DNA from 2 places in the Pseudomonas sp. SP16.1 genome. Region 1 is predicted to be linked to the other one. Evidence: predicted binding sites of a transcription regulator. Region 1 holds the regulator's gene; the other holds the start of a gene.
What was found. Region 1 encodes sigma-54, which starts transcription at its own class of promoters, with help from an activator protein. Its sites were predicted from a motif close to ANTGGCATNNANNTTGCTNT; they were not measured.
Positions count from the first base shown of each region.

Region 2: flgB (flagellar basal body rod protein FlgB) is a predicted target of sigma-54. The motif match lies at 2,626-2,645, and genes of this name have one in related genera.

Region 1 covers NZ_JBQYFZ010000001.1:3,433,060-3,437,470, reverse strand. The annotation lists gene ACUTAF_RS16445 (HPr family phosphocarrier protein) at 1-89, opposite strand, end outside; gene rapZ (RNase adapter RapZ) at 104-961, opposite strand; gene ptsN (PTS IIA-like nitrogen regulatory protein PtsN) at 964-1,428, opposite strand; gene hpf (ribosome hibernation-promoting factor, HPF/YfiA family) at 1,441-1,749, opposite strand; gene ACUTAF_RS16425 (RNA polymerase factor sigma-54) at 1,848-3,341, opposite strand; gene lptB (LPS export ABC transporter ATP-binding protein) at 3,478-4,203, opposite strand; gene lptA (lipopolysaccharide transport periplasmic protein LptA) at 4,203-4,411, opposite strand, start outside.
Region 2 covers NZ_JBQYFZ010000001.1:2,765,331-2,769,741, forward strand. The annotation lists gene flgE (flagellar hook protein FlgE) at 1-989, opposite strand, end outside; gene flgD (flagellar hook assembly protein FlgD) at 1,026-1,691, opposite strand; gene flgC (flagellar basal body rod protein FlgC) at 1,713-2,156, opposite strand; gene flgB (flagellar basal body rod protein FlgB) at 2,168-2,575, opposite strand; gene cheR (protein-glutamate O-methyltransferase CheR) at 2,933-3,760, opposite strand; gene ACUTAF_RS13355 (chemotaxis protein CheV) at 3,806-4,411, opposite strand, start outside.

The DNA.
Region 1 (4,411 bases):
GGGTAGGCGCTGGCCACGCCAACGAACTTGGCGGCGGCTCGGGCGTGCAGGCCCAGCTTGTTGATGATGGTGATTTCACGGGCTGGCATCGCGGCAGAGTTCCTTAGCTGAGGTCGCGGTGGCGCACCTGGACGTTCTTCAGCGGCTTTTTCAGCGCCTCGCTGAGGCGATTGGCCAGGTATACCGAGCGATGGTGGCCGCCGGTACAGCCGATGGCGATGGTGACATAGGCGCGGTTGCTGGCGGCGAAGCGCGGCAACCATTTATCCAGATAGGCGAGGATATCCTGATACATCTCCTCGACCTCCGGTTGCGCCGCCAGGTAATCGACCACTGGCTGCTCGAGGCCGGAGAAATCGCGCAGCTCCGGCTTCCAGTACGGGTTGGGCAGGCAGCGGGCGTCGAATACCAGATCGGCATCCACCGGCATGCCGCGCTTGAAGCCGAACGACTCGAAGAGGAAGGCCGTGCCCGGTTCAGGCTGATTGAGCAGGCGTAGCTTGAGGCTATCGCGCAGCTGATAAAGGTTGAGGTGGGTGGTGTCGATCTTCAGGTCGGCGAGATCGACGATGGGCGCCAGCACCTGGGTTTCGTCGGCGATGGCCTCGGCCAGCGAGCGGTGCTCGTCGGTCAGCGGGTGGCGCCGGCGGGTTTCCGAAAAGCGCTTGAGCAGCGTTTCGTCGTCGGCGTCGAGGTAGAGCACATCGCAGTGGATGTTGCGTTGGCGCACCTGCTCCAGCAGCTCGGGGAAGCGCCGCAGATGGCTCTGCAGGTTGCGCGCGTCGATGGATACCGCCACTTGCGGCAGCAGCATCTCGGTGTTGAGCAGGGCGCGTTCCGCCAAGTCTGGCAACAGACCGGCGGGCAGGTTGTCGATGCAGTAGAAACCGTTGTCCTCAAGCACATCGAGGGCGGTGCTCTTGCCCGAGCCGGAGCGGCCGCTGACGATGATCAGGCGCATGTTTATCGACCGTTCTGGATGTCCACGACCACCTGATAGAGATCTTCACCGACCGGGGCCTGGCGCAGGCGTTCGCGCACGTCCTGGCGATCGAGCATGCTGGCGATCTGGCGCAGCAGTTCGAGGTGGGCGTCGGTGGCCGCTTCCGGCACCAGCAGGACGAACAGCAGGTCGACCGGGGCGCCGTCGATGGCGTCGAAGTCCACCGCGCTGTCCAGGCGCAGCACCGCGCTGATCGGCGCGGTGCAGCCGGCCAGGCGGCAGTGGGGAATGGCGATGCCGTTGCCGAAACCGGTGGAGCCGAGTTTCTCGCGGGCGATGAGGCTTTCGAAGATGTCCTGCGCGTCGAGGTCGGGCAGATCGCGCGCCACCAGATTGGCGATCTGCTCGAGCACGCGCTTCTTGCTGCCACCCGGCACGTTCACCAGGGAACGGCCGGGGGTCAGGATGTTTTCAAGTCGGATCATGGATGGGGAATGTCAGCGGGCCGTGGCGCCTTGCAGGCGTTCGAGCTGCTTTTCCTTGTGCTTGATGAGTTGACGGTCGAGTTTGTCGGCCAACAGATCGATGGCGGCGTACATGTCCTGGTGTTCGGCGTTGGCGACGACCTCACCGCCGGCGACGTGCAGAGTGGCTTCGATCTTTTGCTTGAGCTTTTCGACCTCCATGGTCACCTGAACGTTGGTGATCTTGTCGAAGTGGCGTTCCAGTCGGCCCAGTTTCTCGCCGACATAGTCACGCAGGGCGTCGGTCACATCCAGCTGATGTCCACTGATGTTGACTTGCATACCGCTTTCTCCTTGTTGCCTTGTGTAAGAGACGGGTCTTGGGCGACCCGCCACCGGAACACTTTGGCCTGGAAGCCCCCGCTTCCAGCTGATCTGGGTCACATCAGTCGCTTGCGTTCGCTGGAGGGCGCTATGCCGAGGGATTCGCGGTATTTGGCGACCGTCCGACGGGCGACTTGGATGCCTTGTGCCTCCAGTAAACCAGCGATCTTGCTGTCGCTCAACGGCTTTTTCGCGTTTTCTGCGGCGACCAGTTTCTTGATGATGGCGCGGATCGCGGTGGACGAGCATTCGCCGCCTTCGGCGGTGCTGACGTGGCTGGAGAAGAAGTATTTCAGCTCGTAAATGCCGCGCGGGGTGTGCATGAATTTCTGCGTGGTGACCCGCGAGATGGTCGACTCGTGCATGCCCACCGCCTCGGCGATGTCATGCAGGACCAGCGGCTTCATCGCCTCGTCGCCATAGTCGAGGAAACCGCGCTGGTGCTCGACGATCTGCGTGGCGACCTTCATCAGCGTCTCGTTGCGGCTCTGCAGGCTCTTGATGAACCAGCGCGCCTCCTGCAACTGGTTGCGCATGAAGGTGTTGTCGGCACTGGAGTCGGCGCGTTTGACGAAGCCGGCATACTGCGGGTTGACCCGCAGGCGCGGCATGGCCTCCTGGTTCAGCTCCACCAGCCAGCGGTCGTTGTGCTTGCGTACGATGACGTCGGGCACTACGTATTCCGGCTCGCTGGATTCGATCTGCGAGCCGGGACGGGGATTGAGGCGCTGGATCAGTTCGATGACCTGCTTGAGCTCGTCTTCCTTGAGCTTCATGCGCCGCATCAGCTGGGCGTAGTCGCGGCTGCCGAGCAGCTCCAGGTAATCGCCGACCAGGCGCTGGGCCTCGCTCAGCCAGGGCGTGCTCGCCGGCAGCTGGCGCAGTTGCAGCAGCAGGCACTCGCGCAGATCGCGGGCGCCGATGCCGGCCGGCTCGAACTGCTGGATGCGGTGCAGCACCACTTCCACTTCGTCCAGTTCGATGTCCAGTTCGGGGTCGAAGGAGTCGGTGACTTCCTCGAGGGTTTCTTCCAGATAGCCGTCGTTATTGATGCAGTCGATCAGGGTGGCGGCGATCAGCCGGTCCTTGTCCGACATCGGCGCCAGGTTGAGTTGCCAGAGCAGGTGGCTCTGCAGGCTCTCACCGCTGGAGGTGCGGGTGGTGAAGTCCCACTCGTCGTCGTCATTGCTCGGCAGACTGCTGGCGCTGGTCTGGTAGACGTCTTCCCAGGCGGTGTCGACCGGCAGCTCGTTGGGGATGCGCTCGTTCCACTCGCCGTCTTCCAGGTTGTCGACCGTCGGAGCGCTTTCCTGGTAGCTGTCTTCCTTGCTCGGCGTCGGCGCGGCGCTCTCCGCGCCGTCGGCCATGGGATCGCTGTTGTCGAAGTCGTCGCCGTCTTCCTGGCGCTCGAGCATGGGGTTGGACTCCAGTGCCTCCTGGATTTCCTGTTGCAGGTCCAGGGTCGACAGTTGGAGGAGGCGGATAGCCTGTTGCAGCTGCGGCGTCATCGTCAGCTGCTGGCCCATCTTGAGGACTAGCGATGGTTTCATTGCAGACCTTAATTCACCGGCGGTTTACGCCTTCCACTACAGGGCGCCGCGGCGCCACCAGGAAGCAAATTATATGCCTGAATTTCTCGGCTTTGCCTAGGGGTTGCCATATTTCTGTAGTGAAATAGCGGGCGACCTACAGGCGGAATTCGTGGCCCAGGTAAACCTCTTTGACCGTCTGGTTGGCGAGAATGGTCTCGGCATCGCCCTCGGCGATCAGCTGCCCGTCGTTGACGATATAGGCGGTTTCGCAGATATCCAGGGTTTCGCGCACGTTGTGATCGGTGATCAGGATGCCGATGCCCTTGGTCTTGAGGTGGTGAATGATCTGCTTGATATCGCCCACCGAGATCGGGTCGACGCCGGCGAAGGGTTCGTCGAGCAGGATGAACTTGGGGTTGGTGGCCAGCGCGCGGGCGATTTCCACGCGGCGGCGTTCGCCGCCGGACAGGCTCATGCCGAGGCTGTCGGCGATATGGTGGATATGGAACTCCTGCAGCAGGTTCTCCAGCTCCGCCTGGCGGCCGGCGCGATCCAGGTTCTTGCGTGTCTCAAGGATGGCCATGATGTTGTCGGCCACCGACAGTTTGCGGAAGATCGAGGCCTCCTGCGGTAGGTAGCCGATGCCGGCGCGGGCGCGGCCGTGCATGGGCTGGTGGCTGACGTCGAGATCGTCGATGCGCACGCGGCCCTGGTCGGCGCGTACCAGGCCGACGATCATGTAGAAGCAGGTGGTCTTGCCGGCGCCGTTGGGGCCGAGCAGGCCGACGATCTGCCCGCTCTCGATGCTCAGGCTGACGTCGCGCACGACCTGGCGCCCCTTGTAGCTCTTCGCCAGGTGTTGGGCTTTGAGAATGGCCATTACTGCTCTGCCTGCTGATCCGCGGGTTTGTTCTTCGGCTGGATGACCATGTCGATGCGCGGGCGCGGCACGCTGACGTTGGTGCCGGTGGCGCGGCCGGCGTTGACGATCTGGCGCTGGGTGTCGTAGACGATCTTCTCGCCTTCGAAGGTGTTGCCTTCCTGGATCACCTTGGCCTGATCGATCAGCACGATGCGCTCGTTGCTGG
Region 2 (4,411 bases), 670 kb from region 1:
TCCAGGCCGGCCAGCTGGCCGGTGGTGTAGCCGTCCTGACTGACGCTGTTGACGGCGAAGGAGCTGGCGAACTGGGTAGAGCCGCGCAGGTCCACCGTGAACGGACTGGGAGTAGCGGCGCCGTTAGGCCCCCAGACCGGAGTGGCCCCCGAGGTGTCCAGCCCCGCCGGATCCCAGCCGGCGTAGCTGATGACGCCATTGTCCGAGCTGAAGCCCGCCGGCAAGGTGGCGGCATCCAGCGCGTCCGTATCGAGCTGACCCGCGGCACTGAACTCCAGCGGAATCACCGCCGGAACCGGCGGCTCCTGCGCCGCATCGCCCGGACTGCGCCCGTCGATCAGCACCTGCATATCCCAGCTGTTGGAGCCCGTCTTGACGAAGTACTGCGTCAGCACGTGGGAATTGCCCTGCGAGTCGTAGATGTTGGTCGAGGTCGAGGAGTTGTAGGTGGTCGGGTCGGTCGCATCGAACGGCGTGGTGACCGGCGCGCTGTTGGTCGAGTTGAGGTTGAACACCTGGGCCATGCTCGAAGTCGCCTGCGGCTCCTGACTGGCGGTCTGGATCTGCAGGTCACCGACCACGCCGGTCTGCAGATTGCCGCTGCCATCCACCGTGTAGCCCTGCAGGTTGTAGCCGAAGTTGTCGACCAAAAAACCTTCGCGGTCGGTGCCGAAGTAGCCGGCACGGGTATAGCTCAAGGCACCGTTGTTGCTGACCTGGAAGAAGCCGTTGCCATTGATCGCCAGGTCCAGGGCGTTCTGCGTGTAGTTGATGTTGCCCTGGTTGAACAGCTGCGACACGTTGCCGAGCAGCACGCCGCTGCCCTGCGGGTTGGACCCGGAACCCAGCACCGAGGCGGCATAGACGTCGGCGAACTCGGCGCGCGACATCTTGAAGCCGGCGGTGCCGGCGTTGGCAATGTTGTTGCCGGTGACATTGAGGTCGCTGGTCGCGGCGCGCAGACCACTGAGACCAATATTGAACGCCATGGAGGACTCCTTTGCCGGAACTGCCGGCGGCAATAGTTATTGGCCGATCACTTGTACTTGCGAAAGCGCGACGCTGCCGAGACCGGCGAGATTGAGCATGAGTTCGCTACCACCCAAGGTGACGCTGTCGACGTTGGCCGGCAGCAGGGTGTAGAGACCCTTGGTCTCGTTGTCATAGGTGGCTTGCGCCTCGAACTTGTAGGTACCCGGCGGCATCAGGTTGCCGCTGGCGTCCTTGCCGTCCCAGATGAAGCTGACGTTGCCGGCGGCCTGCTCGCCCAGGTTGATGCGCCTGACCACCGCGCCCGCGTTGTCGTAGACGTTGACGTAGACGTTGCTGCTGGTGACCGGCAATACCAGGCTGGCCTTGAAGCTCTCGCCGGTATCGACCACCGCCTTCTCGGTCGGCACTATCACCTTGCGCCCCACCAGGGACGACGCCTGCAGCGCCTGCGACGACTGATAGGACGACAGCATCGATTCCATGCTGGTGTTGAGCTTCTCGATGCCCTCCAGGCTGCTGAACTGCGCCAGCTGGGCAATGAACTCGCCATTGCCCTGGGGCTCCAGCGGATTCTGGTTGTTCAGCTGGGCCACCAGCAGGTTGAGGAACTCGTTCTTGCCGAGATCCTTGTTCTGCGTGTTGTCCTGCTTGATCTGGTACTGATCCAGTACCGAGCTGGTGCCGCTTACCGTAGTCATGCCTGGCTCCCTTTGAATGCCTTACTGACCCAGGGTCAGCACGCGCTGCAGCATCTGCTTGGCGGTGTTCATCATTTCCACGTTGGTCTGGAAGGCGCGGCTGGCGGAGATCATGTCGGCCATCTCCTCGACCACGTTGACGTTGGGGTAGTACACGTAGCCGCCGGCATCGGCCGCCGGATGGTCCGGCTCGTAGCGCGGCATCAGGCTGCTCTGGTCCTCGACCACGCCGAGCACCTGCACGCCGCGGCCGGCCTCGTCCTGCTCGGCGAACAACGAGCCGCGGTCGCCGCCCTGGGCCTGCTGGAACACGGTGGCGAACACCGGGTGACGGGCGCGGTAGGTCTGCTCGATGCTCGAGGACACCGTCTCGGCGTTGGCGATGTTGCTGGAGATGGTGTTCAGGCGCGTGCTCTGCGCGCTCATGCCGGTTCCGGCGATATTGAAGACACTGGCAAGGGACATGGTCGCGCTCCTTATTCGCCGCGCAGGGCGTTGGTCAGCCCTTTGAACTTGCTGTTGAGGAAGGTGAAGCTGGCCTGGAAATGCACCGAGTTCTCGGCGTAGTTCGACTGCTCGATCTGCAGATCGACGCTGTTCTGATCCAGCGAGGCGTGCAGCGGATTGCGGTAGGCCAGCTCGGCCTGTCCGCTGGCGATGCCCTCGGCGGCGATATGCCGGCCATCGGTGCGTGCCAGGGCGACGTTGCCGCGCTGCTGCTTGGCCGACTGCTCGGCCAGCACGCTGGCGAAGTCGAGGTCGCGCGCCTTGTAGTTCGGCGTATCGGCGTTGGCGATATTGTTGGCCAGCACCTCGGCGCGCTGGGCGCGAAAGCCGAGTGCCTGTTCGTGGATACCGAGTGCGCTTGCGAAGCTGATGCTCATGTTCTGCAACCTTTGCCGCGGGGGCAGTCTGGTCTTTGCCTGCCAGACACTCAGCAAAGGCTGTGCCAATATATTTTTTCCTTTATTTTCAATAATTTATAAATAAACAAGGCGCACGAGAGGCGGCAAGCGGCAAGCGTTTTCCGCTTTTCCCCGCAAGCGGCAACGCGACCTTGCCGCTGGTGGCCGTAGGGTGCGCCGTGCGCACCTGGCCTAATCAGGTCGCGGCTAAAGCCCCTGGCCTAAAACTGCTCGTCTGCCAGGCTGGTGCGCACGGCGCCCCCTACGCGGCGCAACGCCAAACGAAAACGGGAGGCCCGAAGGCCTCCCGTTTGTCGCTGCTGACGGCACACGCCGCTATTTCGCCTTGTAGATGATCCCCGGGCTGCATTGCACCATCTGGTACTTCTCGGGCAGGCCATTGAGCGCCTCGGACGCGCCGAGGAACAGGTAGCCGCCCGGCTTGAGGCTGGCATGGATGCGGCTGAGGATGTCCTTCTTCACCTCGGCGGAGAAGTAGATCAGCACGTTGCGGCAGAACACGATGTCGAACTTGCCCAGCGCCGCGTAGCTGTCCAGCAGGTTCAGCGGACGAAACTCGACGCGGTTCTTGATCGGTGCCTTGATCTGCCAGCGCCCCGGCCCCTTGGGGTCGAAATAACGCTGCAGACGCTCCTGCGACAGGCCGCGGCCCATGGCCAGGCTGTCGTACTCGCCGGACTTGCAGTTGGCCAGCATCGACGGCGACAGGTCGGTGGCGACGATCTGCACGCCGCCCTTGAGCTGGCCGATATTGGTCCGCTCGAACTCGTCGATCGACATCGACAGCGAATAGGGCTCCTGCCCGGAGGAACAGGCCGCCGACCAGATCCGCAGGCGCTGCGCCGGGTAGGCCTTGATCAGTTCCGGCAGCACCCGGTTCTTCAGCACCTCGAAGGGATAGGTATCGCGAAACCACAGGGTCTCGTTGGTGGTCATGGCATCCACCACCTGCTCGCGCAGACCGCTGCGCGGCTGGCTCTGCATGCGCTGCACCAGCTCTCCCAGGCTCTTGATGCCGTTCTGTTCCATCAGCTTGTTCAAGCGACTGGAAACCAGGTACTGCTTGTTGCTACCCAGCAGAATGCCGCAGGCCTTTTCCAAGAACGCCCGGAACTGCTCGAAATCCAAATTACCTGAAGACACTCGCGCCGCCTCACCCGCCATCACGTTCGCCAAAAGGTCGCCCCCTCAGCCCCCATCCGCCACACGTATCCGCTCGGCCACCCTCGAGGCCAGATCGTCCGGCTTGAATTTGGCGAGGAAGTCGTCGGCCCCCACTTTCTTAACCATCGCCTGGTTGAACACCCCGGACAGCGAAGTATGCAGGAGTATGTGCAGCTTCTGCATGCGTGCATCGCTGCGAATCTCCGTGGTCAGGGTATAGCCATCCATCTCCGGCATCTCGATGTCGGAGATCAGCATCAGCAGTTCCTCGTCGGGACGACGTCCCTCGTCGGCCATCGCCTTGAGGTAGTTGAGCGCCTCGCGACCGTCATTCAGCGCGGTGACCTCCACGCCCACGGTCTGCAGACAGCGCGACACCTGCTTGCGGGCCACCGAGGAGTCGTCGACGATCAGCACGTGCTTGGTCGCCGCACGGCTCTGCACCTGCTCGTCGATCACCCCGGCGGAGATCGCCTCGGAGGTCGGCGCGACCTCGGCGAGCACCTTCTCCACGTCGATGATTTCCACCAACTGCTTATCCAGGCGGGTCACCGCCGTCAGGTAGTGGTCACGCCCGGCGCCCTTGGGTGGCGGATGGATCTCCTCCCAGTTCATATTGACGATGCGCTC